Regions from separate parts of the Novosphingobium sp. KN65.2 genome, predicted to be linked through region 2. Evidence: riboswitches for the same ligand, from Rfam matches in the RefSeq annotation. Region 2 holds a riboswitch; each other region holds the start of a gene.

Region 1 (10,498 bases), on a different contig from region 2:
ATGATGATCAGCGGCTTGCGGAACGGACGGTGCATCTGCCGGCGCAGCACGTGGAAGTAGTTGGCCGGGGTGGTGATGTTGCACACCTGGATGTTGTCCGAGGCGCAGAGCTGCAGGTAGCGCTCGAGGCGGGCCGAGGAGTGTTCCGGACCCTGGCCTTCGTAGCCGTGCGGCAGCAGCATCACGAGGCCGTTGGCGCGCAGCCACTTGGCTTCCGATGCGGCGATGTACTGGTCGATGATGATCTGCGCGCCGTTGGCGAAGTCGCCGAACTGCGCTTCCCACAGGACCAGGGTCTTCGGATCGGCGCTGGCATAGCCGTACTCGAAGCCGAGCACGCCATATTCCGAAAGCGTCGAGTTCAGCACCTCGAAGCTGCCGTGGGGCAGGGTGTCGAGCGGGGTGTACTTGCGCTCGGTCTTCTGGTCGACCCAGACGGCGTGACGCTGCGAGAAGGTGCCGCGTTCGCAGTCCTGTCCGGACAGGCGCACGCCGTAGCCTTCGGAGACGAGGCTGCCGAAAGCGAGCGCTTCGGCCGTGGCCCAGTCGAAGCCTTCGCCGGTCTTGAACATCTCGTCCTTCGCCTGGATCACGCGGGCGAGGGTCTTGTGGATGGTCAGGTCATCGGGAACCGTGGTCAGCGTGCGTCCGAGGCTGTCGAACAGCTTGCCCTCGATGCCGGTGTGCACGTTGCGGCGTGCTGTTTCCGGATCGACCGGCTTGTTGAAGCCGCTCCAGCGCCCGCCGAACCAGTCGGCATGGTTGGCCTTGTAGGTCTTGGCCGCCTCGAATTCCTCTTCGAGGTGATTGTTGAAGGCTTCCACCGTCTCGGCAAGGAAGGCGTCATCGATCACGCCTTCGGCCTTCAGGCGCTCGGCGTAGATGGTGCTGACCGAGGGGTGCTTCTTGATCTGCGCGTACATCAGCGGCTGCGTGAAGCTGGGCTCGTCGCCTTCGTTATGGCCGAAGCGGCGGTAGCACCACATGTCGATCACGATGTCGCGGCCGAAAGTCTGGCGATAGTCGATCGCCAGCTTGCAGGCGAAGGTCACCGCGGCCGGATCGTCGCCGTTGACGTGCAGGATCGGCGCCTGGACACCCTTGGCGACATCGGTCGGGTAGGGCGAGTTGCGCGCGAAGTTCGGCGTCGTGGTGAAGCCGATCTGGTTGTTGATGACGAAGTGGATGCAGCCGCCGGTGTTGTAGCCGGCAACGCCCGAAAGGCCGAAGCATTCCCAGACCACGCCCTGGCCCGCGAAGGCCGCGTCGCCGTGGATCAGCACCGGCAGGACCTGCTTGTGCTTGGCGCCGGGACCGACATCGTCGCCGATGTCGTCGTGGAAGACCTGATAGGCGCGGACCTTGCCGAGCACGACCGGGTCCACCGTTTCGAGGTGGGAGGGGTTGGGCATCAGGCTCATGTGGACCTTGATGCCGTCGAACTCGCGGTCCGTCGAAGTGCCCAGGTGGTACTTCACGTCGCCCGAACCGCCGACGTCCTCGGGGTTGGCGGTGCCGCCGGAGAATTCGTGGAAGATGACCTTGTAGGGCTTGGCCATCACGTTGGCGAGTACGTTGAGGCGGCCGCGGTGGGCCATGCCGTAGACGATCTCCTTGACGCCCTGGGCGCCGCCGTACTTGATCACCGACTCCAGCGCCGGGATCATCGATTCACCGCCGTCGAGGCCGAAACGCTTGGTGCCGACGTACTTCTTGCCGAGGAACTTCTCGTACTGTTCGCCGCGCACGACGGCCTGAAGGATCGCCTTCTTGCCCTCGGGGGTGAACTCGATTTCCTTGTCGGCGCCTTCCATCCGATCCTGGAGGAAACGGCGTTCCTCGACATCGGCGATGTGCATGTATTCGAGGCCGACCTTGCCGCAGTAGTTGGCGCGCAGGATCCGCACCAGTTCGCGCACGGTGGTCCACTCGAGGCCGAGGTTGCCGCCGACGAAGACCGGACGGTCGAGCGCGTCGCCGGTGAAGCCGTGGTACTCGGGGGTGAGGTCTTGCGGCAGCTTGCGCTGGTTGAGGCCGAGCGGGTCGAGGTCCGCCGCCAGGTGACCGCGCACGCGATAGGTGCGGATCAGCATCATGGCGCGGATCGCGTCGGCGGCAGCCTGGTCGAGGCTGGCCTGATCGACCTTCTTGCCGCCCTTGGCGGCGGCCTTCTCGATCTGGACCTTGAGGGCCGTGGGATCGAGGCCCTGGGTGAGGTCGTCCTCGAACTCGGCGCCTACGCGCGGCCAGTTGTTGCGCTGCCAGCTCGGTCCGGGCTGGGGGCCGTCCATGCCGAGGTCCGGAGTGAAATCGAGATTTTCGTTGCCCATCGGAATCACCTTACCTCGTCGGATTAACAGCCCGACGTTACCGAGCAATCAGTTGGAAGCCGGCTGGTTCCCGGGGAGGAAAACCTGGCTGGCCATCTATGCAGTTATAATTCTGCCTGTACTTGGCGACCCGGCGCATGGCCAGGCGGGGCGTGCCCCGCCAGACACATGCGCCGACCTGATCGTCAGGCGAATTCCTTGAGGGCTTCCACAAGGGTTTCACCGAGCAGCGAGGGGCTGGCCGCAACGCGGATGCCAGCTTCTTCCATGGCTGCGATCTTGTCTTCGGCGCCGCCCTGGCCGCCCGAGACGATGGCACCGGCGTGGCCCATGCGGCGTCCCGGAGGGGCGGTGCGGCCCGCGATGAAGCCGGCCATCGGCTTCTTGCGGCCACGCTTGGCCTCGTCCTTGAGGAACTGCGCGGCTTCTTCTTCGGCCGAGCCGCCGATCTCGCCGATCATGATGATCGACTTGGTCTCGTCGTCGGCGAGGAAGAGTTCGAGCACGTCGATGAAGTTGGTGCCGTTGACCGGGTCGCCGCCGATGCCGACTGCGGTGGTCTGGCCAAGACCGGCGTTGGTGGTCTGGAACACCGCTTCATAGGTCAGCGTGCCCGAGCGCGAGACCACGCCGACCGAACCCTTCGAGAAGATGTTCGCGGGCATGATGCCGATCTTGCATTCACCGGGAGTGAGCAGGCCGGGGCAGTTCGGGCCGATGAGGCGCGACTTCGAACCGGTCAGGGCGCGCTTGACGCGGACCATGTCGAGCACCGGAACGCCCTCGGTGATGGCGACGATCAGTTCGATTTCGGCATCGATGGCTTCGAGGATCGCGTCGGCGCAGCCCGAAGGCGGAACGTAGACGCACGAAGCGTTGGCGCCGGTCACGGCCTTGGCTTCGGCGACCGTGTCGAACTGGGGCAGGCCCAGATGGTCGGTGCCGCCCTTGCCGGGGGTGACGCCGGCAACCATCTGCGTGCCGTAGTCGAGCGCGGCCTGCGTGTGGAAGCTGCCGGTCTTGCCGGTCATGCCCTGGGTTATGACCTTGGTATTCTTGTCGACGAGAATGGACATGGATCTTTTCCTGTTCCTGAACGTGGAAGCAGCCGGTTAGGCTGGGGAGGTTCCAAGAAACTATTTGCGTCGTGCGATACTGGCGAGATTGTCAGGCCAGCATCGCGCGACGGATATTTCCTCAGGCCAGCGAGCCGTCGATGCCCTTGCAGGCGACCAGCAGTTCCTTGACCGCGTCGATCGAGACCTGCAGGCCGGCCTTGGCCTTCTCGTCGAGCGAGATCTCGATGACTTCCTCGACGCCGTCCTTGCCGATCTTCACCGGCACGCCGACGTAGAGACCGTCGACGCCGTACTGGCCGTCGAGGTAGGCGGCGCAGGGCAGGATGCGCTTCTGGTCGCCGAGGTAGGATTCAGCCATCGCGATGGCCGAGGCCGCCGGCGCGTAGAAAGCCGAGCCGGTCTTGAGCAGGCCGACGATCTCGCCGCCGCCGTTGGCAGTGCGCTTGACGATCTCGTCGATGCGCTCCTGGGTCGACTTGCCCATCTTGATGAGGTCGGGAACCGGGATGCCCTTGACGGTCGAGTATTCGACGACCGGGACCATGGTGTCGCCGTGGCCGCCCAGCACGAAGCTGGTGACGTCGCGGACCGAAACGCCGAATTCCCAGGCGAGGAAGGTCGAGAAGCGTGCCGAGTCGAGCACGCCGGCCATGCCGACGACCTTGTTGTGGGGCAGGCCGGAGAATTCGCGCAGCGCCCAGACCATCGCGTCGAGCGGGTTGGTGATGCAGATCACGAAAGCGTCGGGGGCGTACTGCTTGATGCCTTCGCCGACCGACTTCATGACCTTGAGGTTGATGCCCAGCAGGTCGTCGCGGCTCATGCCCGGCTTGCGGGGAACGCCTGCGGTGACGATGACGACGTCGGCGCCGGCGATGTCGGCGTAGTCATTGGTGCCGGTGATGGCGGCGTCGAAGCCTTCGACGGGACCGCACTGCGACAGGTCGAGAGCCTTGCCCTGGGGGATGCCTTCGGCGATGTCGAACAGGACGATGTCGCCCAGTTCCTTCTGCGCAGCGAGGTGCGCGAGGGTGCCGCCGATGTTGCCGGCGCCGATAAGGGCAATCTTCTTACGAGCCATGATGCGTGCTTGTCCTTCCCAATGGCGGGACCTCGGACGTAAAAGGCGGCCTGCTTTGTCCCGCATAAGGCAGGTGCCGTCAGTTGCGAAGGGGGCCCTACGCCCCTCTCAACGACATTGCAACCGCGAAACGACGCGGACAGGCCACAAGCTTGCACTTTTAATTGATAACAGTTCGCAATTGCAATAGCGGCGATCAAACAAGCCGTTCGAGCGCGATATTTCAACGATTTGGCAAGGTTTGTGCGAGTCTTGCGCCGCGCGGGACATGTCTCTTGCCGATCCCGGGGCATGGCAAGAGGGCCGGGCCGAATTGCCCGAAAGGTGGGTCGTACAGACCTCGGTGCCTCTCCGACGCGTTGATTCGGACTGCCCGTCGTCCAGTCGGTCCAAGGATCGGTCGTCGTGCGCAGGGGATGCTGCGCACGTGCGGCTTCAACAGGCCCGAAGCGGGTTGCAGGTGCCGGACGGTGGAGTGATGGCGTACCCCGGGGCGGGCGTGAGGTCAGCCGTGGCGGGCGATCTTGCGGGCCAGGGCGTCGGCCATGCGGCGGTCGAGCTGGCGGCAGATCGAGATCCACCAGCGGCAGCTTTCCTCGTCGCTGGCGGCCTTGGCGGCTTCTGCATTTTCGCGCGCATGGGCAGCGGCCGAGAGGCCGTGGCGGGCGAAGTGGCGCAGGGCCTCGGTCAGCATCCGCTGGTCGTTCGCCGCCTGCATCGGCAGGTGCATCTGTTCGGAATAGGCGGCGATGGCCCGGCGGGCGGAGCCACCGAGGATGGGCTTGCAGCCGTTGTCGTTGACCGCACCCAGGGGGGCGGAGGGACACAGGGCACGAACAATCGCAGGGCTCTTTCCGCCATAGGCAGCGGCAAAGCGGATCGTCATGTCAGGCAGGCCCTTTGTGTCGTTGTTCTGATCTGGACCCTTATGGCAGTCAGGCTCTAAGCCTTTGTAATGGCCTATGGTTGCCGAATTCTTGCCGGGGCGTCCCGATGCCCCGAAAGGGGACGGATTGCGCCGGTTCAGCTGCCCGGCTGGGCGATCCAGCGGCCGCTGTTGGCGTATTGCGGCTTGATGTCGCCGGTCTCGGGCAGCTTCTGTGCGCGGTAGAGCGCATCGCCGCCGCGCTCGCGAATGGCATCGGAATAGAGCGGGACGGGCGCGGCTCTGGTTGGGGTCGCTGGCGTGTCGGCTGGACTTGCCGCGGCCGTGAACGATGCGTCCTGCGCAGCGAACTGGCGCTGGATCGCCACCGGATCGAGCGTGTCCGCCGCAGCCGCGGCGAGGGCGGCGGTGTCGCGACGGTGCGGCGCGGCAACCGGCTCGCCGCCGAGGTAGGCGAAGCGGAAGGCGCCCGGGCGGCCCGCTGCACCATGGAAGCTGTAGAAGCGATGCGCCCCGATGGTGCCGAGGTAGTCGAGGCTCGCGGCCCAGTAGGGATGGACCTGCACGGTGTGGTAATGCGTCGCCAGGCCGACGGGCGCATAGACGTAGCCCGACAGGGCGGCGCGCGCGACCTGCATCGCCCGGTCCCAGAAATAGCGCGAGGGCTTGCGGGCGAGCGAGCCGTCGCAGGTGAACGAAAACTGGCAGCCGCTGGCGCGTTCCGATCCTTCGTAGACCACGCCGCAAACGGTGCCGGGATAGGCCGGGTGGGCCACCCGGTTAAGCACGACCTGCGCGACGGCGCGCTGGCCGGCTTCGGCCTCGCTTGCGGCTTCATAGTATATGGCTGCGGTCATGCACTGCAGGGCGCGGGTGCGGTCGACGCCGCTGGCATCGATGTTGAGCGGGCGGGCAAGGGGCCGGGTTCCGCTCGCCGCTGCCGCAGCATCCCCGGCATCGGAATGCACGCCTTCGCCTGTCTGCAGGGGCGCGGTTTCCTGTTCGAGATAGTAGAAGGCGGAGCCCGGAAAGCTCGATCCGGCGCGCTCGAAGGGCATCGGCTCGAGGGTCTGCGCCTCGGCCGAGGCATCGGCGATGGAGAAGCGGCCCCAGTTTCCCGGCGAAGCGAAGGCGGGCAGGGCGATCGCGGCAAGGCCGGCAAAGCCTGCCGCCCAGCGCCGCTGCAGATGGGCGCGGTGGGCGTGGCGGTTCCTGCGCCCGCGCTCGAACCGGGCCGCGAAGTCGCGCGGGGGCGCCTCGCTTTCGCCGATCGGGGCAATCAGGGCAGGTGGCTCGGTCAATCGGTTCCTTTCGGTCGCCGCGTCAGCGTGCATCGGCGGCGCATCCTGCGCCTAACCCGCTTCGCGATCTGGCGCATCCGGCCTGTCACGGCCGTCCCGAAGCGATACACCGCGCCCTTTTACCCTTAACCGGTAAACAAATCTCTCGCGCGATCAGGTGCTTGCGTTGCCGCGCTTGCAAGGCCTGCAACGCCGCAGTATCCGCCCGGCCACGTCACGGGTTGTCCGGCTTGCCGGACCGAAGAGGGAAGCCGGTTCAAATCCGGCGCTGTCCCCGCAACTGTGACCGGGGAGTTCCGTCCCGAATGGCCACTGGCGGCTTGTGACAAAGCGCCGGGAAGGTGGGGCGGCGCGACGATCCGGGAGCCAGGAGACCTGCCCGAGATGGTCGTTCCGCGCCGGGCGGGTTGGACCGGAATGCAGCGAGTCATGCGCCGATACAGGTGCAGCCTCAGCCACGAGCGACACTTCGTTCAGGTTGGAGGTTTTGTACGTGAAGTATCTGTTTCTGCTCGGCACCGCGCTTGCCGTTTCCACGCCCGCCCTCGTTTCCCCGGCCCTGGCCGACGAGGTGGACAACACCATCGTCGTCACCGCCACGCGCACCGAGACGCCGCTGAGCCAGGTGGGCCAGTCGGTAAGCGTCGTCACCCGCGACGAGATCGAACGCACACAGGCGACGCAGGCGACCGAGGTGCTTGAGCGCCTGCCGGGCGTGACCGTTTCGGGCACCGGCGGCTTCGGCCAGATCACCAGCGTCTTCCTGCGCGGTGCGGAAAATGCCCAGAGCCTCGTGCTGATCGACGGTGTGCGCATCAACGATCCGGGCGATGTGGCCGGTGGCTTCGATTTCGGCGGTCTCACCATCGGCCAGTTCGACCGGGTCGAAGTGGTTCGCGGCTCTTCGGGCGTCCTGTGGGGCAGCCGTGCCATCGGCGGCGTGATCAACTTCATCACCGCGCGCCCGACCGAACAGTGGACTGCGCGTGCGCAAGCCGAATACGGCTGGCGCGACCGTCGACAGGTTGGGGCTTCGGCTGCCGGCTTGCTCGGTCCGGTCGGCCTGACGCTGGGCGGCAACTGGCTCGAGGGCGACGGCTATTCGGCCTACAACGAGCGCCGCGGCGCGACCGAGAAGGACGGCTTCGAAAGCAAGAGCGCCAATGCCCGTGCCGAAATCGAGCTGGCCGAGGGGCTGAGCGTCGACGCCGGCGGCTATTACACCAAGGCCGATTACGGTTATGACGATACCGGCGCCGATGCGCTCAATTTCGGGCACAAGCGCGATACGCTGGGTTACGCCAACCTGCGTTATGCCGGGCTCGACGGTCGCCTGACCGCGCGCCTGGGCTATGGGCTCACCGACACCCGCCGCATCTCCGATCACGAGATCTACGGTCCTTATACCACCAACGGCCGGAACGAGCGGGTCGAGGGACAGGTGACCTTCGCGCCGGTGGACCTCGTCAGCGTCCTGCTCGGCGCGGAGACAGAGACATCGAAGTTCTCCGATAACTTCGGTTCGAAGGACCGCACCTCGATCGACAGCTACTTCGGCATGCTGACGCTGCACCCGGTTTCGGGTCTGACGCTCAACGGCGGCCTGCGCTACGACGACCAGGCCGATTTCGGCCACCGCACCACTTTTGCGGCCAACGGCGCCTGGGCACTGGGCGAGGGCGAGGACGCGCCGGTGATCCGCGCCAGCTACGGCGAGGGCTTCAAGGCGCCATCGCTCTACCAGCTCTACACCAACGGCACTTTCAACCCGCTTGAGCCCGAGACCTCGAAGGCCTGGGACGCCGGGGTGGAACAGCCGTTCGCCGAGGGCAAGGGCCGCTTCACCCTGACCTGGTTCGACCGCAAGACGCGCAACCAGATCGATTACGACTTCGCGAACTGGAACTACTACAACGTGGGCCGCACGCGCGCGAAGGGCATCGAACTGGGCATGGTGGTGACCGACTGGGAGGGCTTCGATCTGAACCTGTCCTACACTTACCTCGATGCGAAGAACGAGCTGACCGGCGCGCGCCTTGCCCGCCGTCCGCAGAACAACTTCTACGCCAGCCTCGACAAGACCTGGGGCCTGGGGCTGCGTCTTGGTGCCGACCTGCGCGTGGGTGGCAACCGCTGGGACGATCACGCGAACACGCAGTTCGTCGAGGGGCACGTCGTCGTCGGCCTGCGCACGTCCTATCCGGTCACGCCCAACGTCGAGGTCTATGGACGCATCGAGAACCTGTTCGACGAGCACTACGAAGTGGTGCGCAGCTACGGCACGGCCGGCCGTTCGGCCTATGCCGGGGTTCGGGTGAAGATGTGACCTTGCCGCTTCCCCCGCAGTCCCGGTGGACCCGAGGGAAGCGTCTGGCGCGGGGTCTTGTCCGCGCCGGGGTCCTTGCGCTGGCATGGGCCGGCATATCCGGCTGCGGGGGCGGCTATACCGAGGCCGCCCCCGCAGCCGGGCCGGGCGATCCGGCCCATCCGACCATCGTCTCGCTCAATCCCTGTACCGATGCGATCCTTGCCGAAGTGACCGGGCCGGGGCAGCTGCTGGCGATCTCAGGATACAGCCACGATGCCCAGTCCACTTCGATGGACCTCGACAGGGCGCGCCGTTACCGCGCGGTTTCGGGCACGGTGGAGGAAGTCGCGGCGATCGGCCCGAAGGTCGTCGTCGCCAGCAGCTTCCTGCCGCCCGCGACGGCCAGCGCGCTCGCGGACCTGGGCTTCAGGGTGGTGAAGATCCCGATCGCGCCGGACCTCGATGCCGCGCGCGACCAGATCCGCGAGCTGGCGGGCCTTGCCGGCCATCCCGAACTGGGCCGTCGCCTGATCGGCCGCATCGACGGGGCGCTGGCCCGCGCCGCGCCGCCGCGGGGCGCGGCTGCGGTCCCGGCGCTGGTCTGGGAATCGGCAGGGCTCGTCGCGGGGGACGACACCCTGATCGTTGACATGATGGAGCACACCGGCTTTACGAATGCGGCCAGTGCACGAGGGCTTTCGCAGGCCGATTTCCTGCCCCTCGAAGAAGTGCTGGCCGATCCGCCGCGCGTCGTCTTCGCAGTTGGCAATCCGCTGGCCGAAGAGGACCGCATGCTCCACCACCCCGCTCTCGCGAGCCTGAGCCGCATGAAGCGTTTTCCGCTCGATCGTTCGATCCTCTGGTGCGGTGGCCCCACGATCCCGCGCGCGATTGACGCGCTCGCACGGGCACGGCGCGAACTGGACCGGCAGGACGTGGCGGCGCGGACGGCACGGGTGCGATGAACCCGCGCCTCGTTCTCCTGCTTCTGGCCGGCCTGCTTGTGGCCGTGCCGCTTTCGCTGCTGGCCGGACGCGTGTGGATCGATCCCTTTTCGCCTGCAGCGCACAATGCCTCGATCATCCTGATGCAGCTGCGCCTGCCGCGCGCGGTTCTGGCGCTGGCGGTGGGAGCGGGGCTGGGTGCCGCCGGGGCCGCGATGCAGGGCTTCCTGCGCAATCCGCTGGCCGATCCCGGGCTGTTCGGCATTGCACCGGGCGCGGCGCTGGGCGCGGTGCTCAGTTTCTGGACCGGCTATGCCGCCTCGCCGTGGCTGCTGCCGGTCTTCGCGCTGGCCGGGGCCTGCGGGGCGATGACGCTGCTGGCGCTGATTGCCGGTCGCAGCGGCGGCGTGGCACTGTTCACGCTGGCGGGCCTGATGGTCTCCAGCCTTGCCGGCGCGCTGATGAGCCTGGCGATCAGTCTGAGCCCGTCGCCCTTCGCGATGACCGAGATCGTCACCTGGACGATGGGTTCGCTGGCCGACCGCTCCTGGCGCGAAGTCTGGATCGCC
Region 2 (10,498 bases):
TGACGGCTTCAAGGCTTTTGACGACACCGATCTCGGTATCGACTTCGAGTAGGCCGAGCCCGGTGACCTGCGAAGGCGCTCCCTCGATCCCGCGCGGATCGGCGAGAGTGCGCCCAAGCATCTGGTAGCCCCCGCAGATACCCAAGACCATGCCGCCCCGGCGCCGGTGCGCCAGAATATCGATGTCCCAGCCTTGCTCGCGCAGAAAGGCCAGGTCGGCGATGGTCGCTTTCGAACCGGGTAGAACCACGAGAGATGCCTGCGCCGGGATCGGCGTGCCCGGCGGGATCATGGCAAGGTCGATTTCCGGCTCGCCGCGCAAGGGATCGAGGTCGTCGAAATTGGCGATGCGCGGCAAGATCGGACACGCGACCAGCTTGCGCCCGGGCCTTGCCCCCTGCCCGCGCTCGAGCACGACGGCATCCTCACTGGGCAGACGCGACGCCGCCGACAACCATGGCACGAGCCCATAGCCGCGCCAGCCGCTCCGCTCGGCAATGGCGTCGTAGCCATCCGTGAAAAGCGCGGGATCGCCGCGGAACTTGTTGATCAGGAACCCGCGGATCATCGCCGCGTCCTCTGGATCCACGACATTGCGGGTGCCCACGACCGCGGCAATCACGCCTCCCCGGTCGATATCGCCGACCAGTACCACCGGCACCCCGGCAGCCCGTGCGAAGCCCATGTTGGCTATGTCACCCGAACGCAGGTTGATCTCGGCCGGAGACCCCGCGCCTTCGACGACCACCAGGTCGCACTGCGCTTCGAGACGCCGATAGCTCTCCAGCACATCGGGCAGGAGATTGCGGCGGCCTTCACGAAAATTCCCCGAGCCAAGTGTCCCACGCACCTTTCCATGGACGATTAGCTGGGACGTGCGGTCAGCCTGCGGTTTGAGCAGCACCGGGTTCATGTCGACGTGCAGTGGCGCACGCGCGGCGATGGCCTGCAGCGCCTGCGCCCGGCCGATCTCCCCGCCTTCGGGCGTGACGGCCGCGTTGTTCGACATGTTCTGTGGCTTGAACGGCAGGACCCGCAAGCCCCGATTCGCCAGCGCCCGGCACAGTCCCGCCACGAGAACGGACTTGCCAACGTCCGATCCGGTTCCCTGCAGCATCAAACCAGCCATGCGGCCCCCAAGACGATAGCTCCCAAAAGGGCGCAGGCGCGCCTGTAGATCTTCACAGCGCCGGCGAGCGTCGCCGCGTCAGCTTCATCCCCCTGCCCTATCCAGGGCTTGTCCGCCAGCACGCCGTCATAGGCGATCGGCCCGGCCAACCGCACGGACAGCGCTCCGGCCATGGCCGCTTCGGGCCAACCGGCATTCGGGGAAGCGTGGCGGGCATGATCGCGCCAAAGCGTGCCCCATCCCGTCATGGCGACAGCGCAAAGCAAGACTGCGGATAGGCGCGCCGGCAGGATATTCGCCAGATCGTCGCTGCGCGCAGCCGCCCAGCCGAAGTGCGTATAGGGCATCTCTCTATGGCCGATCGTGCTGTCGGCCGTGTTGAGCGCCTTGTAGGCCCAGACCCCCGGCAGTCCGAGAACGAGCAGCCAGAACAGCGGCGCGACAACGCCATCGCAGAAGCTCTCCGACAGGCTTTCGATGGCGGCACGCGCGACGCCAGTCTCATCGAGAGCTGCGGTGTCGCGACCGACGATCCGGCCGACAGCCTCGCGCGCGCTCTGGAGGTCACCCTCCTGGAGGGCGCGCAAGATCGGGCGAACGTGATCATCCAGACTGCGTGCAGCCATGGCCGGCCATGCGAGCAGGCACAGGATCGGCCAGGCCCACGCTCCCGCGACCTGGCGCACCGCCTGTTCGATCAGCCATGCGCCGCCGCCTGCGAAGGCGAGCAGAACGCAGACCGTGACAATTCCGCCAAGCCGCCGGCGACTGTCGCTATCCTGCGAACGATTGAACCGACGGTCGCACGCACCGATCAGCCGCGCGAACAGGCCGACGGGATGGCCGAGGCGGCGATGCAGGCACGCGGGCCATCCGAGCACGGATTCGATGGCCATGGCGCAGAATGCGACAGGTTCAGCCATGCGGCAGGACCCGGTCAAGGCGACGCAAGTCCCGCAAGGATGCCGGAACGCCGATCCGCAACCAGTCGGGATGCCGTTCGAATGGACGCACCAGTATGCGGTTTTGAGCCAGATGGCGAAAAAGGGTTTCTGCGCTGCGAGTCTCGACGAGCCGGAACAGCGGGCAGGCTCCTCCCGGCTTCAGGCCATGTCCGGTCAGGACGGTGTCGAGCGCCCGGGCCCTGTCGAAGAGCGCGAGGCGCGTACCCGCGATCCAGGCTGCATCGCCATACGCTGCCGCACCTATGGCCAGTCCGGCAGCATGGACCGGCCAGTCCCCGATAGCCTCGCGCAGGGCGGCGATCAGGTCGCTCGGCCCCAGCACGAACCCAAGCCGCAGCCCGGCAAGGCCGAAAAACTTCCCGAAGGAACGCAGGACGATCAGTTGTCGGCCATCCTGAACTTGCGGGGCAACGCTCTCGGCGGGGTCGCAGTCGGCATAGGCCTCGTCGACAACGAGCCAACTCCCTTCGGCGGTCAGCCGATCCGACCAGACGAGGATGTCTTGCCCTTGCCGCAGGCGGCCATCGGGATTGTTCGGGTTGGCAAAGATCAGGGCGGTGGGCTGTTCCGGGACTTCCGCGAAGTTCGCAGGAGGACCGGCAAAAGCCTCCTCGTGGCTGCCATAAGCCGGTTGCAGTGAGCATCCCGGCAAATCGAGCAGGCGGGCGACAAGGCGGATCGCCAGTTCGCTCCCGCCGATTGCGCAGCAATGGACGGGATCGACGCCGAAGTGCGCTGCAGCCCTTGCCTCAAGCTCGCTCAGGGCATCGGGCTCGGGCAGTCGGCTCCAGTCTGTCGCCGGAAGGGATGCTGCAGGCCATGGCTCGGGATTGATGCCGGTGGACAGGTCAAGCCAGTCCTGCGGTCGGCCGCCGTAACGCCGGCAGGCCTCGTGGAGCCGCCCTCCGTGACGTACGGTTTGCAAGGCGCTCATGTGAGGACCAGTGCTGCAAGGAGGGCGGTCTCGCACAGCTCTATCCCCGCACCATGACCGTCGCCCGATATTCCGCCCAGCCTGCGGCGAAGCCACAGGGACCAGAGCGGGATTGCAGGGACCAGTAAGGCAAAGGCAGGCTCCCGCACGACGACAGGCAGCGCGGCGATGCCCCAGAGCACGAAATCCCGAAAGCGCACCCCGGCGCCCAGACGGCTGCCCAATCCTTCATGAAGCGGCGGCAACATCCTTGCCCAGAACAGGGGGCCGATGCGCGCAAGGCCCGGCAAGATGCAGAGCAGCGGCAAATCGGCGAGGCTAACATGCTGCAGCAGGACGAACTTGGCGAGCAACTGCAGCACGACGACGACGACGCCGAAGCTGCCGACATGCGGATCGGCCAGAACCTCGGAAAGCCGTGCTGGATTGCCATGCGCAGCACCGGTCGCATCGGCCACGTCGGCCAGTCCGTCGAGGTGCAGCGCGCCGGTCACCGCCACCCATGCCCCCAACGCTAGCAGCGCCGCCAGCCATGCGCCTTGGAACGATCCCAGCCACCAGGCGCCCGAAACGATGGCGCCCACAACCAGTCCCACCATCGGGAAATAACGCAGGAGCGCGGCGAAGTCCGCATCGTCTGCTTTCACGTTCGGCAGGGGCACGCGCGTGGTAAACTGCATGGCGAGAATGAAGCGGCGGATCATGGCGCGTCCGTCTCTAGCGCTATGATCTGCCCCGCACTCTTGCCTCCTGGCCATACCCGCAGGCTGATGAGCGCGCCGTAAGGCAGGTCGAACGCCCAGACACCGCGATGATCGAGCCCGGTGAGATATGATACTGCAGCGCGGATCGAGCCGCCATGCGCAACGACGAGGCAATCCTCACGAATATGCGCCAGTGCCTCGCCCACGCGCCGGACAAGGACCGACCACATCTCGCCTCCCGGCGGAGGGAAGGCATCCGGGTCGTCCCAGAACCGGGCAAGCGCGTCATTGGGCAACTGCTGCGGCGCCATGCCATCCCACGCACCGAAATCGAGTTCACGCCAGCGCGGATCGATATGTACTGCGAGGCCGCACTGCCCGGCTATCTCCCTTGCGGGAAGCAGCGCTCGGGCAAGATCGGAACACCTGATCTGCTTGAAGGCAAGTGCACCTGCGCGTTCCATGCAGGCGGCTACGCCGGAGGCCAGTGGCGGCTCGTCGAGATGGCCGAGCATCAGGCCGGGCCGCTGCGGAGCGCTGTGCCGCATGAGGTGCAGCACGAAATCCGTCATGCAACGCCCGCCACCTTGGCCTCGGCGAATGTCGCCATGCCGTTGTGCGCCGCAATGGCCGAGCGCACGAGCTGCGTCGCCACCGCTGCGCCGGTCCCTTCGCCCAGCCGCATTCCGAGTTGCAGCAGGGGGGCAAGGCCAAGCCAGTCGAGCAACCGCGCATGGGCCGCTTCCATGGAACAGTGGGCGGCAAGGCAGTGCGCGGCGAACCGCGGCTGATCGACCACCAGCGGCGCTATGGAAGCGCAGACGATGTAGCCGTCGAGCAGTACCGGAATGCGCTTTATCCGTGCGGCAAGGATGGCCCCTGCCATCGCGGCAATCTCGCGCCCGCCAAGCCGACGAAGGGTTTCGAAAGCGTCAGTGCAGAGGGTACCATGAAAGGCCAATGCCTGCGCGACGACGGACTGCTTGTGGGCGATCCCGTCCATGTCGAGACCCGTCCCGGCACCGACCCACTCGGCAGCGGTGCCGTTGCAGACCTGCGCACATAGCGCGGCGGCGGGCGTTGTATTGCCGATCCCCATTTCGCCGACGAAAAGTAGGTCCAGCCCCTCTTCGACGACCGATGCGCCCGCGTTGAGTGCCGCGAGGCAATCCTCCTCGCTCATGGCAGGCTCTTCGACGAAGTCCGCCGTAGGACGTTCCAGCTCGATCGGCACGATGACCAGTTCCGCGCCGCAGGCATCGGCCAGGGCATTGATGGCGGCACCGCCAGCCGCGAAGTTGGCAACCATCTGCGCCGTCACTTCGGGCGGATAGGCGCTGACCCCGCGCGCGGCGACACCGTGGTTCCCGGCGAAGACCGCAGCCCGGATGCGCTCCAGTACCGGCCGCTCCCTGCCCTGCCACGAGGCCATGAAGATCGCGATGTCCTCCAGTCGACCGAGCGAGCCCAGCGGCTTGGTCAGGTCCTCCTGGCGCAGCTGTGCAGCGGCCTGCGCAACCTTGTTGGCTTCGGGCAGATCGGCGAGCGCCGCAGAAAAGGCTTCGCGGCTTTCGAAGCCGATCATGTGCACAGGTAGCCTTCGGGCGGGGTGCGCGTGATGAAGTGCCCCTTCACGCCTTGCGGCCAGCTGCGATAGGGCACAACGCCCTCCTCGCTCTCGGCATGCTGCGCAGCATAGCTGAGGATCGCGTGTGCAGCCTCATGATCGGCAGCGAAGTCGCCCAGGACATAGCCCACCTTGCCGGGCGCCCTGATATGCACGGTGCAAAAGCGCTTGCAGGCGAACAGACACGGCATTTCCTGAACGGAAACGGCGGCCAAGGCGGGATCCTGAGCCTGCACCTCGCGCATGGCGGAAGCCAGCCGCGCGCCGCCACGCTGGCCGTGCTCGTCCTCACGCTCTGTTTCGGAATGGCGGCAGGTCGAGCAGACCACGACCGAGGCTTCGGCTTCGACGGCACGCAGCATCAGCATACCGTTCCCGAACGCGGACGACAGAAAGACATCAAGAGCATGGCAACGCTCCCTCCTTGCAAACGGCTCCAGTCCCACCGGAAGCTCAACCGGCGAGACGATGACTGTCGTTGCGCGAGGGGTGACCCCGCCATCGCGGGGCCCTCGAACACCCGGTGCGCCCTGCCCGGATGAAGAACGACTGCGTCAGGCAGGTCTCCTGGCTCACGGGTCAACGCCGCTCCGGCCGCCTTCTCAGGACCGCCTTTCGATCCCAATGGCGAAATGGCCGGATGGCTCGCCGCTTACAGTTGCAGGGGCAGCCCGGGACTTGCACCCGAGTTCCCTTTTGATCCCCTTGCGGGGAACCTGTCGCAGTCCGGCAAGTATCGCGCAGCCATGCCGTTCGCAAGCGCAATATGCTTGCAGGGCGCCTTGCCCTGACTTATCCGCGAAGGCGTAACGGGTGCCCGCAAGGGCTTAATCGGGAAGTCCGGGCGCCGAATGTTTCTCCGCGCTGACGGCACTGCTCCCGCAACTGTGACCGGTGAGCGCATCGCCACTACGCCATTGAACGGGGCCTTCCCGGTTCGAGAAGGCGGCGACAGGCGCGTCGATCCGGAAAGTCAGGAAACCGGCCCGCTACCGTCGTTCCTCTGCGCGGGCGGGATGAACCGTGCGGACGAGGGCCTCGCTTGCTGCGGGCAATCCCTTGGCGACGACAATCGTGCGTGCGTCGAGGAGGATACGTGAGTGACTGCCAATACCGCCAGACACCTGCGCCGGCCTCCTTCGCCCCGCCACCTGCCACACCCACGAGAGGCCGACCAATCATGACTGACACCGAGAACCTGACCGAAGAAGATCGTCGCCACAAGGAACGCACCCGCAAGCTCAAGACCGTAGTCGATGCCCGCATTGCCGCAGCCAAGATCGACAAGGGGCTGGTGCTGGTGCTCACCGGAAACGGCAAGGGCAAGTCGTCCAGCGCCTTCGGCATGGTTGCCCGCACGCTGGGCTACGGCCGTACGGCTGCGGTGTTCCAGTTCATCAAGAGCAAGGTCGACGTGGGCGAACGCGCCTTCCTTTCCAGGCAGCCGGGTGTCACCTGGGAGAATTGCGGCGAAGGCTTCACCTGGGAGACGCAGAACCTCCAGCGTGATATCGCCGCAGCCCAGGCCGGTTGGGAAAAGGCCAGGGTCGCGCTTGCCGATCCCGCGATCTCGCTCGTTGTGCTCGACGAGCTGACATACCTCATCAATTACGGCTACCTCACGCTCGAGGAAGTTCTCCCGGCGATCCGGAACCGGCCGGAGATGCAGCATGTGGTCATCACCGGACGCGCGGCCCATGCCGAGTTCATCGAACTGGCCGACACGGTCAGCAAGATCGGCGACGAGAAGCATGCCTTTCGCAACGGCATCAAGGCACAACCGGGCATCGACCTCTGACGCGCGCTTGCCTGCCCGGAACGTCAGGATCCTTGCACCTCGGCCCTATACCTATGGGACGGAACTGATAGGTTCTGTCCCGGCGGTCCCGCGAGTCCCTTGCCGAAGGGGCCATCGCCCTGACGAAATTCGATAGAAGCCACCCCCCGGAGAACCCTATTGCGCCGCCTCCTCCTGTCCGTCGGCATAGCCGCACTGACACTGACGACCGTATCCCAGGCCAGCGTTTCACAGGCCAGCCCTACCCCCGCAACATCCGTCGAGCAGAGCCGGACTGCCAAGGCGCCAGAGCGCGAGCAGTCCGGGTTTGCGAAGCATGCGATGGTCGCAGCGGCCAATCCCCTCGCGGTGAAGGCCGGGGTGGACGTACTGCGCAAGGGCGGCTCGGCGGTCGATGCCGCAGTGGCGATCCAAGCCGTTCTCGGCCTTGTCGAGCCGCAGAGTTCGGGGATCGGCGGCGGTGCCTTCATGGTCTATTACGACGCCAAGAACCGCAAGGCGACGTACTACGACGGACGCGAAACGGCGCCCGCCGGGGCTACCGACCGTCTCTTCCTCGACGATGACGGCAACCGCCTGCCCTTCTTCGATGCCGTACTCGGCGGCATTTCGACAGGCGTGCCAGGGGCCGTCGCCATGCTCGACATGGCCCACCACGATCACGGCAAGCTCGCCTGGGCGGACCTGCTCGAACCGGCGCGCGATCTTGCAGCGGACGGATTCATCGTCAGCCCACGTCTTGCCGGGATGATCCGGATGGAACGCGCGCCGCAGTCAACGGCGCCCGATGCCGTCACCTATTTCTCCAAGCCGGACGGCAGCCGCTATGCCGCAGGCGATCGACTGCGCAACCCGGCCTATGCCCGCACGATGGAGCGGATTGCCAAATTCGGGGCCTCGGGCCTGCTGACCGGCCCCATTGCGCATGACATCGTCAAGCGCGTCAGCGAAGGGCCGCGCCCCGGGACAATGACGCTGGCAGACCTTGCCGCCTATCGCCCGCGCACCGGTCCGGCGCTATGCGAACCCTACCGCGTCTATATGGTCTGCACCCCGCAGGCCCCGTCTGGCGGTCCGGGGCTGCTGATGGCGCTGGGCATTCTCGAACACACCGATATCGCCAAGCGCAATGCGGGCGACGAAAAGGCGTGGTTCGAATTCGCGCAGGCCAGCCGCCTCGCCTATGCCGACCGCGATCGCTATGTCGGCGATTCCGCCTTTGTCGAAGTCCCGATCAAGGGGCTGCTCGATCCGGACTACCTGGCCGCGCGCGCGAAACTGATCGGCGAGCGGGCAGGCTCCGTCAGCTTCGGCCATCCCGAAGGTGCCCCTGCTTTCGGCCCGGACGCTACGGCGGAACCGGGCGGAACCAGCCACTTCATTGTCGTCGATGCCCAAGGCAACGTCGTCTCGATGACGACCACCGTGGAGAGCATCTTCGGTTCGGGGCGGATGGTCGACGGGTTCTTCCTCAACAACCAGCTTACCGACTTCTCGTTCTCGCCCACGGACGGCGACGGAGCGCCTGCGGCCAATGCCCCGGCACCCGGCAAGCGACCGCGATCGAGCATGGCACCGGCTATCGTCCTGACGAAGGATGGCCGCTTCCATGCTGCTGCCGGATCGCCGGGCGGGACGTCGATCCAGGCATACAATCTCAAGGCTCTTGTAGCGATGCTGGACTGGAACATGTCGCCGCAGGACGCGGTCGCACTGCCCAACCTGGTCGCGAAGGGCGACGCGTTCCGCGCCGATCCGTTCCCCGAACCGATCATGACCGGTCTTGCCGCACGCGGTATGCCACTGTCGACTTCCCGCAGCGAGGAGTCCGGGATCCAGGCCATCGTGGTCAGGAACGGTGGTTATGAAGGCGGTGCCGATCCACGCCGGGAAGGCATGGCGCGGGGGTTCTGAAACCGGTCTTCATACCTCCGAATTCCCGCGTGCCAGTTCGGTACGCCGCGTCAATTTGAGTTAACAAACTGGCCGTTTTCCGTTAGTTTACGGCAACGGGGGAAGTACCATGATCCAGGACGGCCGGAGCAAGATCAATATCCGCCCAGCTATGCTAGGGGCGGCCCTGGCCATTGTATGGTCAGCGCCTGCATGGGCTGGCGAGGACGCCGTCAGTCGCATGGCCGTTGTCGACACGAACAGCGCAGGAGGTTGCATGACCGCCGGTGCCATCGTCAGCGACCGTGCCGCCTGCGTCACGTCGCCGCGCCCCGCCTCGGCTACAGCTGCGCAGGTGACGCCTGCGCGCATCACCGTGGGACGCGCCGTGGACCTCAGCGGGCAGGAACCGGTTCACTACCTTTCGTCCGCAGCCTCGCTCGATCAGAGCCGATCGGTCCTGATTTCGTCCAGCGGGCGTTTTCGGGATACGGTGCGCCTGCTTACGCCGCCGCCCGGGACCGGATCGGGCGATGCCCCCAAAGGCATGCCGTTGCGCGCCAGCAGGCTTTCGAGCCGCTTCGGCCTGCGCATGCACCCGCTTCTCAACCAGGTGCGCATGCATACCGGCGTCGACCTCGCTGCTGCGATGGGAGAACCCGTCCACGCGACTTCAGGTGGCGTCATCATGGCGGCCGGCTGGCAGGGTGGATATGGGCTGGCGGTGCGCATCAATCACGGCAAGGGCATCGAAACCCGCTATGCGCACCTCTCGCGCCTGAACGTCAGCGCGGGCCAGACCATCAAGCCCGGTGACGTCATCGGTTTCGTCGGCTCGACCGGGCGGTCCACCGGGCCCCATCTTCACTACGAAGTTCGCAAGGACGGGCTTGCGATCGACCCATCCTCCAGCCTGCACAAATAGGATCAGGCTTTCCTCAGATCGTCGAAGCGGCCGTGATCAACGTGCCCGCAGCAATCGCGATGCCGTAAGGAAGCTTGTCGAAGTTGTCGTCCGAACCGCGTCCGCTGATTGGCTTGCGCATGATCCGGCGCACGGTGAACCAGACGAGGAACAGGACAAGTCCTGCAATCGAAACCGACAGGAGCAGGCGCGATGCCTGCGACCAGGCGAACCAACCGGCGCATCCGGCATAGAACTTGGCATCTCCGCCGCCGATCATGTCGAAGCGAAACAGCACCATGCCAACCACCAGCGCAACCGCGAGGTGCAGGGCATGGCTACCCAGGCTGCCCAGCCCTGCATCGTAAGCCGCAAGTGCAAGGCCAGCCACTGCCGTCAGCAGGCACAGCCAGTTGGGAATGCGCCGCTGTACCGTGTCGGACCAGCTCGCATAGAAACAGGCGGGAACCAGCACCACCAGTTCCGCCCAGAAAGTAACGTTCATCTAATCGGCTACCCTGCGACTGTTAGCGCGAAGTCGGAA
Region 3 (10,498 bases), on a different contig from region 2:
GCTCAACCGCCGCAAAATGCCCGACCCAACCTGCGCCGCCGGATAGGTTGGCTCTTCGGCCCGCTCGTGGCCGCCAATATCGCCGCCTGGATATGGGCTTTATCGCTCTTCCACGATCAGCCGCTCATGCTCGGGACGGCCTTGCTCGCATGGGGGCTGGGCCTGCGCCACGCCGTGGATGCCGACCATATCGCAGCCATCGACAACGTGACCCGCAAGCTGATGCAGGACGGCCAGCGCCCGGTCGCCGTCGGTTTCTGGTTCGCCGTCGGCCATTCCGGCATCGTCACCATCGCGGCCATAGCCATCGCCCTGACGACGAGCGCGCTGGCGCAGTTCGAAAGCTTCAAGCAGGTCGGCGGTCTCGTGGCCACCTCGATCTCGGCGGTCTTCCTGTTTTCGATAGCTGCGATGAACCTGATCATTCTGCGCAACGTCTGGAAGACCTTCGCCCATGTTCGCGCCGGGGGCGCCTATGTCGAGGAAGACCTCGACATGCTGCTGGGCAATCGCGGACTGATGGCAAGGATCTTCCGGCCGATGTTCCGGCTGATTACCCGCAGCTGGCACATGGCCCCGCTGGGCTTCCTGTTCGGACTGGGTTTCGACACCGCGACCGAAGTCGCCATCCTCGGCCTTTCGGCCGGGCAGGCGGCGGACGGGCTTTCCATCGGTACGATCCTCGTCCTGCCCGTGCTCTTCGCAGTGGGCATGGCGCTGATCGATACCGCGGACGGCGTGGTCATGCTCGGCGCCTACGAGTGGGCTTTCGTCAAGCCGATCCGCAAGCTCTATTACAACATCACCATCACTCTGATTTCTGCGCTCGTGGCCATCGTCATCGGCGGGATCGAGACTGTCGCCCTGATCGGGGAGAAGCTGGGGCTGACCGGCAGCCTGTTCGGCATTGCGGGCGAGCTGGGCGAGAATTTCAACAGCCTTGGGTTCGCCATCATCGGCCTTTTCGTGCTGTGCTGGCTGGCCAGCTTTGCGATCTACCGCTGGAAGCGCTTCGACGACATCGAAGTGCGCGTCTCGGCATGATAACAGGCCCGGAAGCGATTGGCTTGCCGACCAATCTGTTCTAGGGCCTCGCTCCGGCGCACGGATCGATTCTGTGCACCGAAAGATCGCGCCGGTGCCCCGAAGGGGGCTTAATCGGGAATGCGGTGCGGGAGGGGCTTCCTTCCCAAATCCGCGGCTGTCCCTGCAACTGTGAGCGGATAGCGCGATGCACACGGCTCCCTTCGTTACGCGAAAGGGGCGGCCACTGGATGACGCCGCAAGGCGATCCGGGAAGGCGTGCATCAAGCAGTGACCCGCAAGCCAGGAGACCTGCCGGCGCACCGGTCGCTCTTGCCTTGATCCAGGGGATGGTCACGGCACGGTAATTCTTCCGTCTGAGCGACGAAGCTGTGCGGCTGGGGCTGCACGGTCGCGTGGTAACGGGTGCCTTTTCGCGCCCGCCCGTCGTCGCGCGTCGGTCGGACTCGTTCCGGCAAGCCCTGCCGTTGTCGCCATGGCGCTTGGGGAATTGCCGATGCCTGACCTGTCCAAGGTCCCCGTAACGATCATCACCGGCTTTCTGGGCGCGGGTAAGACCACGCTCATCAGCCATCTCATCCGCAATGCCGGTGGTCGCCGCCTGGCCGTCGTCGTCAACGAATTCGGCACGCTGGGCGTCGACGGAGATATCCTGAAGTCCTGCGCCATCCCCGATTGCCCGGCAGAGAACGTTGTCGAACTGGCCAATGGTTGCATCTGCTGCACCGTCGCAGACGACTTCATCCCTACTGTCGAGAAGCTCCTGGCGCTTGAGCCGCGGCCCGATCACATCCTGATCGAGACGTCGGGGCTCGCGCTGCCCAAGCCGCTGCTCAAGGCCTTCGACTGGCCCGCGATCCGCAGCCGTATCACCGTCGACGGCGTGCTGGCGCTTGCCGATGCCGAGGCCGTGGCCGACGGGCGGTTCGCACCCGATCTCGCCGCGCTCGAGGCGCAGCGTGCGGCCGATCCGGAAATCGATCACGAGACCCCGCTGTCCGAAGTCTTCGAGGACCAGCTCGCCTGTGCCGACATGGTGCTGCTGACCAAGGCCGACCTTGCCGGCGCCCAGGGCCTGGCGCGGGCGCGCGAAGTCATCGCTGCCGAGGCACCGCGACCGGTTCCGGTCATCGAACTGAGCGAAGGCGTCGTCGATCCGCGCGTTATCCTCGGACTTGGCGCTGCTGCAGAGGACGACATTGCCGCGCGTCCTTCGCACCACGATGGCGAGGACGATCACGAACACGAGGACTTCGACAGCGCCGTCATCGAACTGGGCGAGATTGCCGATCCTGCCGCTCTCACCGCACGCATAGAGACCCTGGCGAGCGATCACCGGGTGCTGCGCGTTAAGGGCTATGTCGCGGTTGCCGGCAAGCCGATGCGCATGCTGGTGCAGGCGGTCGGCGCGCGGGTGCGCAGCCACTACGACCGCCCCTGGCGCCCCGACGAAGCCCGTGTCACCTCGCTGGTCGCCATTGCCGAGCACGATCACCTCGATCCCGTTGCGATAAGGGCCGCGCTGCAGGGCTGAGGCCGCGATGCACGTCATCTTCCGCGAGACCCACGGGATCGAGGAAGCCTCCGTTCCGCAGGATCTGGGGCAGGCTCCGGCCGATCTCGTGGTGCTGTCCTTCTCGGACAGCGACCTTGGCGCATTCGCTGCCGGGTGGCGCAGTGCGCGCGATGCGGGGGACAATCCGCCGTCGCTGCGGCTCGCCAATCTTGCGGCACTGACGCATCCGCTTTCGGTCGACACTTATGTCGAGCGCACGCTCGCAGGTGCGAAGGCGATCCTGGTCCGGATCATCGGCGGGCTGCCTTACTGGACTTACGGTCTCCAGCAGGTCGAGGCGCTGGCACGTTCGCGCGGGATCGCCCTTGTCGTGCTGCCCGCAGACGGGCGCGAGGACGAAAGGCTCGATGCCGTTTCGACCGTTTCCGTCCCCATTCTGCGCGAACTGACCCGTTTGTGCGATGTCGGAGGAGCGGTCGCGGCGCGGGCGGCGCTTGCGCGTCTTGCGCAAGCGTGCGGATTGCGGGGGCATGCCCAGCTCGGTCAGGATATCCGAACCATCAAGGCGCTGCCATCTGCCGGAGCCTGGCTTCCGGGAGAGGACACCACCTGTCCGGCGGCCTTCGCTCTGACGGCGATGCGCCCGCGCGTGCTGCTTACGTTCTACCGATCCTATCTCAGCTCCGCCGATCTCGAACCTTTCGAGGCGCTGCACGCAGCCTTGACCGCGCGCGGTTTCGATGTGCTGGGCCTATACGTGCCTTCGCTGAAGGCCCTCGAAGTTCGCGGCTGGGTGGATCGCTGGGTGAGGGCGCTTCACCCCGCGGCGGTGATCAATGCGACCGCTTTTTCCGCGCGTGACGATGCAGGCGCCACGCCTCTCGATGGCGCCGGAGTTCCGGTATTCCAGATTGCGCTGGCGACGAGCGGGCGGCAGGCCTGGCAGGAGGCCTCGCGCGGTCTGTCTCCGGCCGACCTTGCCATGCATGTCGTGCTTCCCGAGGTAGACGGCCGCATCTTCGTCGGCGTCGCCAGCTTCAAGGAGGCCGCGGCGCGCGACGACGACCTCGAATTTTCGCGCAGTGCCCACCGCGCCGAGCCATCGCGGATCGAGGCGATCGCCGATCGCGTCGCGGGGTGGGTCGCGCTGGGACGCAAATCCGCGGACGAGCGGCACCTTGCGATGGTTCTTTCGACTTATCCCGGCAAGGGCTACCAGATGGCGCACGCCGTCGGGCTGGACGCGCTGGCTTCCGCCGATGCGATCCTTACCGATCTGATGCAGGCCGGTTACGCGGTCGAATGCGGGCACGACCTCGTCGCCGGTCTCGGCATGGCAGGGACAAGCTGGTCGCTCGACGCCTATCGCGAGGCTCTTGCGCGTTTGCCCGAGGCGTTGCAGGCCGATCTGGCGGAAGCCTGGGGCGAACCCGAAGAGGATTCCGCCGTTGCCGACGGGGCTTTCCATTTCCGCGCGGTCGAACTGGGCCATGCCCTTGTCGCCCTGCAACCCGAGCGCGGCTGGGCCTCAGAGCGCGACGACGATTACCACGACGTCTCGCGCTGCCCGCGCCATGCCTATGTCGCGTTCTACCTGTGGTTGCGTGAGCGCCGGGTCGATGCGCTCGTCCATCTCGGTGCGCACGGGACGCTGGAATGGTTGCCCGGCAAGTCGGTCGCGCTCGGCGATGCCTGCTGGCCCGAGGCGCTGACCGGTTCCCTGCCGGTCATCTATCCCTTCATCGTCAACGATCCCGGCGAAGCGGCACAGGCCAAGCGCCGGATCGGCGCGGTGACGCTGGGACATGTGCCGCCGCCGCTCGCGCCTTCACGGGAAGGTGCCGGGTTGGCCCGCCTCGAAGCGCTGCTCGACGAGTTCTCCAATGCCGACGGGCTCGACCCGGCGCGGCGCGACAGGCTGCAGTCGGTCATTCGCGAGGAAGCGCAGGCGCTGGGTCTGGAAGCGGAACTCGGCCTCGATGGGGCGACCTCGCTGGTCGAGGCGATGACCCGCATCGATCGCTTCGTGTGCGACGTGAAGGAAAGCCAGTTCGGCGACGGGCTCCATGTGTTCGGCCGCGGGGATCAGGGCGAGGCGGAGCGCAGCGGTCTGCTCGCCGCTTTGGCCGGACGACGGGTGGCCGCGGGGCCTTCCGGCTCCCCATGGCGGGGGCGCAGCGATGTCCTGCCGACTGGGCGCAACCTCTTCGCGGTCGATCCGCGCGCGGTGCCTTCGCGCTCGGCCCATGCGCAAGGCGTCGTCCTCGCCGAAGAACTGATCCGTCGCCACTTGCAGGACCATGGCGACTATCCGCGCGGGCTGGTGGTCGATCTCTGGGGCTCTGCGACGATGCGCACGGCGGGCGAGGAATTCGCCATGGCGCTCCACCTGCTCGGTGCGAAACCGGTTTGGGACAATGCGTCCGAACGCGTGACCGGGGTAGAGATCCTGCCGCTGGCCATGCTCGACCGGCCCCGTATCGACGTGACCTTGCGTGTCTCCGGCCTGTTTCGCGATGCCTTCCCGGTCCTCGCCACGCTGTTCGGAATGGCAGTCCGCTCGCTGTCCGAAAGGGACGAGACGCCGGAATGGAACCCGTTTGCCGGCAAGGCGGTTGCCCCGCGCGTCTATGGCCCCCGCCCGGGGCGCTACGGCCTCGGTCTGCGCGATACGGCCGATACCTATACCGACGAGGCGCGCAGGGCCGCCGGCGAAGCGTGGCTCGCGGCGTCCGACCATGCGCTCGACCAGCAGGGCGATGCGCATGATCCGGCAGGACTGCGCGACCGCGTCGCCGGGGCTGACGCTTTCGTGCACCTGCAGGACCTGCCCGAGACCGACCTGCTGCTCGCTGCCGATTACGCTGCGCACGAGGCGGGGTTTGCCGCCGCGCAATCTGTCGCAGGTGGCAAGGCGGCACTCTACCACCTCGACAGTCGCGATCCCGCCCGGCCGAGTGCCCGGACCCTGACAGAGGAAATCGCGCGCGTCGTGCGGGCGAGGGCGGCCAATCCAGGCTGGGTCGCCGGGATGATGCGCCACGGCTTTCGCGGCGCTGCGGAACTCGCGGCGACGCTCGACCACTTGGGCGCCTTCGCGCACCTTTCCGCTTCGGTCCCGTCCCAGTTGTTCGATCTCTATCATGACGCGACGCTCGGCGAGCCGGACGTGCGCGCGTTCCTCGGACGCGAGAATCCCGAAGCGCTGGCCGCGATGGAAGCCCGCTTTGCCGCGCTTCATGCCGCAGGCCTGTGGCAGACGCGGCGCAATTCGATCCTCGCCGGTATGGGCGGCGGACAATGAGCGGGTTCGCGATCAGGGGCTGGTGTCCGGATGCCTGGCACCCGATGGTGGCGGGAGACGGCTTGCTGGTGCGGGTGCGCCCGCGCCTCGGGCGCCTCGATCGCGATCAGGCGCTGGGCCTTTGCGATGCCGCGCTGACCTTCGGCAATGGCCTGATCGACCTGACCAGCCGCGCCAACTTCCAGCTGCGCGGGGTGAGCGACGTCGTGTGGCCTGCGCTCGTCGAAAGACTTGTCGAACTGGACCTCGTCGAGGCCGATCCTGTCAGGGAGATAAAGCGCAACATTCTCGTCTCGCCGCTCTGGCAGGACGCCGACGATACGGTGCGGATCGCCACCGAACTCATCGCAAGGATCGCAGAACTGCCGGAACTGCCCGGCAAGGCCGGCTTCGTCATCGATGCCGGGCCGGTTCCTGTCCTACTGGGTGAAGCGGGTGATTTCCGGATCGAGCGTGCGGCCAGTGGCGGGCTGATACTGCGCGCGCAGGGCCGGACCTCGGGCGTCGATGTGCCCCCGGGCACCGAAGTCGACCGCCTGATCGCCATGGCGCGGTGGTTTGCCGAGAGCGGCGGGCTCGATGTCGGTCGCATGAGCCGGTTTGCCGCCGAACTTCCCGACTGGGCGCAAGGCTCCGTCAAGCCGGCTCCAGCGGCAGGCGCATTTCGCCCGGGACCGACGCCTACAGGTGCGGCGTGGGGCGTGCCATTCGGTCAGGTCTCGGCACTGGCGCTGGCCCGCCTGATCTCGGACCCGGCGGCTACTGCGCTGCGTGCCACTCCGTGGCGGTTGCTCATCGTCGAGGGCGCGACCTTCGCGCCGGTCGAGGAACTGGTCGACGATCCGCAGGATCCGCTCCTGCGCGTCGATGCCTGTCCGGGGGCCCCATCGTGCCCGCAGGCGAGCGTCGAGACCCGAGAGCTGGCGCGCGGCATCGCGCCGCAGGTGACGGGGCGCCTGCACGTCTCGGGCTGCGCGAAGCTCTGCGCAGCGACCGGGCGTGCCGATGTGACGCTGACCGGCCGCGAGGGCCGATACGATTTTTCGGGCGAGGGGCGTGAGCGCCTCGCTCTTGGCCGGGACGAGGTCCTGGCTCTTTTCGGAGCAGGCTGATGCCGCATGACTATGAAACCGATGGCGCGGCGATCTATCGCCAGTCCTTCGCCACGATCCGGGCCGAGGCCGACCTGACGGCCTTTTCGCCCGACGAAGAACCCGTGGCGGTGCGCATGATCCATTCCGCCGGCATGGTGGAGCTTGGCCGCCACGTCCGCTTCTCGCCGGGATTTGCACAAGCCGCGCGTGCGGCACTGGCTGGCGGCGCACCGATCCTGTGCGATGCGCACATGGTTTCCGAAGGCATTACCCGGGCCCGCCTGCCGGCGGACAATGCGGTGTTGTGTACGTTGCGCGCACCCGAAGTGCCCGAGTTGGCGAAAGCCATGGGCAACACACGTTCCGCCGCAGCCCTGGAGCTGTGGCGTCCGCACCTGAAAGGCGCACTGGTCGCCATCGGCAATGCCCCCACGGCTCTGTTCCACCTGCTCAACATGCTGGAAGATCCGACTTGTCCGCGCCCGGCAGCGATCATCGGTTGCCCGGTCGGCTTTGTCGGCGCGGTGGAATCGAAGGCCGCGCTCTGGGTCGCGCCGCCGGCGCCGTGCTGTGTGGTCGAAGGTCGGCTGGGCGGCAGCGCGATCACCGTGGCTGCCGTCAACGCGCTTGCGAGCCGCGCCGAATGAGCGGGGCTGTAACCTGCGGCACCGTCCATGGGGTCGGCCTCGGCCCCGGCGCGGTGGACCTGCTCAGTGTCCGGGCCGACCGGCTGGTGCGCTCTGCCCGCCATGTCGCCTATTTCCGCAAGGCGGGCAGGCCGGGACACGCACGGCGCATTGCCGGCGAACTGCTGCGCCCCGACGTGATCGAGATTGCGCTGGAATACCCGGTCACCACAGAGATCCCCTTCGACGATCCGCGCTACAAGGCCTGCCTTGCCGAATTCTACGAGCGGAGCACCGAGCGACTGCTGGCGCTTGCCCGCAAGGGTGAGGATATCGTGGTCCTCTGCGAGGGCGATCCCTTCTTCTACGGGTCGTTCATGCACCTGCATTCGCGCCTGACCGGGCACGTTCCGGTCGAGGTCGTGCCCGGGATCACTGGCATGTCGGGGGCGTGGAATGCGACGAATGTGCCGATCACATGGGGCGATGATGTCCTGACCGTTGTCACCGCGACATTGCCCGAAGCCGATCTGGAGCGGCGTATCCGCGATACCGATGCGCTGGTGGTGATGAAGATCGGACGCAACCTTGCCAAGCTGCGCCGCGCCGTCGCGGCGGCCGGGCGAGAGCAGGACGCGTGGCTGGTCGAGCACGCGGCGATGCCGAACCAGCGTGTGACCCGCCTGGCCGAAGCGGAGAACGTGACGCCCTATTTCTCGATCCTGCTGATTCACGGACAGGGACGTCGGCCGTGAACGCTGCGCAGGATCGGGGCTGGGTCTGCATCGCCGGGCTGGGGCCGGGCGACGAGGCGCTGGTGACGGGCGAGGTCACGCAGGCGCTGGCCGAGGCGACTGACGTCATCGGCTACATTCCCTACGTTGCGCGGATCGCCGCGCGCGAAGGGCTGACCTTGCATCCCTCCGACAACCGGGTGGAACTGGACCGCGCATCCCATGCGCTCGACCTTGCCGCTCGGGGGCGGCGCGTCGTCGTCGTGTCTTCGGGCGATCCGGGCGTCTTTGCGATGGCCTCGGCCCTGTTCGAAGCGCTGGAAGCCGGGCCGTCAGCCTGGCTCGATATCGATATCCGCGTGCTGCCCGGAATTACCGCGATGCTTGCCGCCAGCGCCCGGGTTGGTGCGCCGTTGGGCCACGATTTCTGCGCGATAAACCTTTCCGACAATCTCAAGCCCTGGGACCTGATCGAAAAGCGCCTGCGGCTAGCCGCCGAGGCGGATTTCGCGATGGCGTTCTACAACCCGCGCTCGAAGTCGCGCCCCGCCGGTTTCGAACGCGCACTGAAGGTGCTGTGCGAGGTTTGCGGGCCGGAGCGGCCGATTCTCTTCGCCCGCGCGGTCACCACGCCTGACGAGGACTTGCGGATCGTGACCCTTGGAGAAGCGCGGCCGGAGATGGCCGACATGCGCACCGTCGTGATCGTGGGGTCGAGCCGTACCCGCATCATCGCGCGCGAAGCCGGACCGATCCTCTATACGCCGCGTTCGGCGATGGAAGCCGCCGCGTGATCCAGCCATTGCAGGACGTCTGCCGGATCATGCACTTCGTGCCGCTCGGGAATGGCGGGGCGGTCGATCATCATCACCGGCAGGCCCAGTTCGCGGGCCGCCGCGAGCTTGGCCTGCGCGCCGGTTCCTCCGGCATTCTTGCACACGACGACCTCGATGGCGTGCTCACGCATCAGCCTGATGTCGCCTTCGACGGTGAAGGGGCCGCGATCGACAACGAGGCTGTGGTGCGGCAATGGCGGCGCGGCTTCGGGCGCATCGACGAAGCGCAAGAGATAATGATGCTGCGGCTGCGCGACGAATTCGGCGACATGCATGCGGCCCAGCGCCAGCATGATCCGGCGGGCAGGCCCGGCAAGCCCGGACACGGCAGCGCCGACATCCGCTACATGGCTCCAGCGATCGCCTTGCTGCGGTGCCCAGGCGGGGCGGGTGAGAGCGATCAGCGGCGTTCCGGCAAGGCGCGCGGCGGCTACGGCATTCGCGCTCATGGTCGCGGCGAAGGGATGCGTCGCGTCGATCAGGTGGGTCACCCGGTTCTCCCGCAGCCAGTCGGCAAGGCCATCCGCGCCTCCGAAACCGCCGACGCGCACCGGGACCGGCTGCGCACGCGGGCTGGCCGTTCGACCCGCGTAGCTGAGCGTCGTGTCCACTCCGGACCCGGCGAGCAGGCCGGCCAGCGCGCTGGCCTCGGTGGTGCCGCCCAGAAGGAGAACTTTCGGCATGGCTGACACTTCCTCCTTCACTGACTCCGGCCCGTGGCTGACGATCCTCGGCATCGGCGAGGACGGGGCGGAGGGGCTTTCGGCGGCGGCGCGCGATGCACTGGCGCGGGCCGAACTTGTGATCGGCGCCCCCCGGCACCTGTCGCTGCTGCCCGCGCTTAATGGCCGCGCAGAGGAATGGCCAGTGCCCTTTGCGCTCGGCATCGAGCGGCTCCTGGCCCATCGTGGCAAGCGCGTGGTCATGCTCGCCTCGGGCGATCCCTTCTGGTTCGGCGGCGGAGCCCCGGTAACGCGCCACCTGCGCGCGGGCGAATGGATCGCACATCCTGCGCCTTCGACATTCTCGCTGGCCGCGGCGCGTCTGGGATGGTCGCTGCAGGATACGGTGTGCCTTGGCCTGCATGCCGCGCCCCTGGCGCGCCTGCGCCCGCATCTGGCTGCTGGTCGCAGGATACTGGTCCTGCTGCGGGACGGAGACGCGGCGGGCGATCTGGCCCGCTATCTGATCGGTCAGGGCTTCGGTGCCTCGGAGCTGCATATCCTTGAGGCGCTGGGCGGCCCGCGCGAGCGCGTGCGATGCGTGCGCGCCGAGGCGCTTGCCTTCGGCGATGTCGCACATCCGGTCGCAGTCGGCATTGCCTGCGCCGGGCAGGGGCGTGCC

The links. A riboswitch is a leader RNA that binds a small molecule or an ion and turns the genes downstream of it on or off. The one in region 2 is predicted to bind cobalamin.
Region 1: linked by a shared signal. The riboswitch ahead of SPHV1_RS14900 (TonB-dependent receptor domain-containing protein) and the one ahead of cobO (cob(I)yrinic acid a,c-diamide adenosyltransferase) in region 2 are both predicted to bind cobalamin.
Region 3: linked by a shared signal. The riboswitch ahead of cobW (cobalamin biosynthesis protein CobW) and the one ahead of cobO (cob(I)yrinic acid a,c-diamide adenosyltransferase) in region 2 are both predicted to bind cobalamin.

Annotation. Positions count from the first base shown of each region.
Region 1 covers NZ_CCBH010000164.1:6,374-16,871, reverse strand. The annotation lists gene SPHV1_RS14925 (2-oxoglutarate dehydrogenase E1 component) at 1-2,330, opposite strand, end outside; gene sucD (succinate--CoA ligase subunit alpha) at 2,516-3,406, opposite strand; gene mdh (malate dehydrogenase) at 3,528-4,490, opposite strand; gene SPHV1_RS14910 (hypothetical protein) at 4,996-5,376, opposite strand; gene SPHV1_RS14905 (cell wall hydrolase) at 5,514-6,710, opposite strand; cobalamin riboswitch at 6,879-7,075, shown strand; gene SPHV1_RS14900 (TonB-dependent receptor domain-containing protein) at 7,171-9,003, shown strand; gene SPHV1_RS14895 (ABC transporter substrate-binding protein) at 9,000-9,950, shown strand; gene SPHV1_RS14890 (iron ABC transporter permease) at 9,947-10,498, shown strand, end outside.
Region 2 covers NZ_CCBH010000193.1:20,814-31,311, forward strand. The annotation lists gene SPHV1_RS20455 (cobyric acid synthase) at 1-1,129, opposite strand, end outside; gene cbiB (adenosylcobinamide-phosphate synthase CbiB) at 1,117-2,052, opposite strand; gene SPHV1_RS20465 (threonine-phosphate decarboxylase) at 2,045-3,028, opposite strand; gene cobS (adenosylcobinamide-GDP ribazoletransferase) at 3,025-3,729, opposite strand; gene SPHV1_RS20475 (histidine phosphatase family protein) at 3,729-4,304, opposite strand; gene cobT (nicotinate-nucleotide--dimethylbenzimidazole phosphoribosyltransferase) at 4,301-5,317, opposite strand; gene SPHV1_RS20485 (DUF1636 domain-containing protein) at 5,314-5,721, opposite strand; cobalamin riboswitch at 5,899-6,094, opposite strand; cobalamin riboswitch at 6,154-6,364, shown strand; gene cobO (cob(I)yrinic acid a,c-diamide adenosyltransferase) at 6,540-7,157, shown strand; gene ggt (gamma-glutamyltransferase) at 7,317-9,071, shown strand; gene SPHV1_RS25890 (M23 family metallopeptidase) at 9,328-9,975, shown strand; gene SPHV1_RS20510 (prepilin peptidase) at 9,989-10,459, opposite strand; gene SPHV1_RS20515 (tetratricopeptide repeat protein) at 10,482-10,498, opposite strand, start outside.
Region 3 covers NZ_CCBH010000174.1:80,571-91,068, forward strand. The annotation lists gene SPHV1_RS17425 (HoxN/HupN/NixA family nickel/cobalt transporter) at 1-1,044, shown strand, start outside; cobalamin riboswitch at 1,120-1,358, shown strand; gene cobW (cobalamin biosynthesis protein CobW) at 1,541-2,578, shown strand; gene cobN (cobaltochelatase subunit CobN) at 2,586-5,864, shown strand; gene SPHV1_RS17440 (cobalamin biosynthesis protein CobG) at 5,861-6,976, shown strand; gene SPHV1_RS17445 (precorrin-8X methylmutase) at 6,976-7,605, shown strand; gene cobI (precorrin-2 C(20)-methyltransferase) at 7,602-8,339, shown strand; gene cobJ (precorrin-3B C(17)-methyltransferase) at 8,336-9,112, shown strand; gene SPHV1_RS17460 (cobalt-precorrin-6A reductase) at 9,076-9,837, opposite strand; gene SPHV1_RS17465 (bifunctional cobalt-precorrin-7 (C(5))-methyltransferase/cobalt-precorrin-6B (C(15))-methyltransferase) at 9,836-10,498, shown strand, end outside.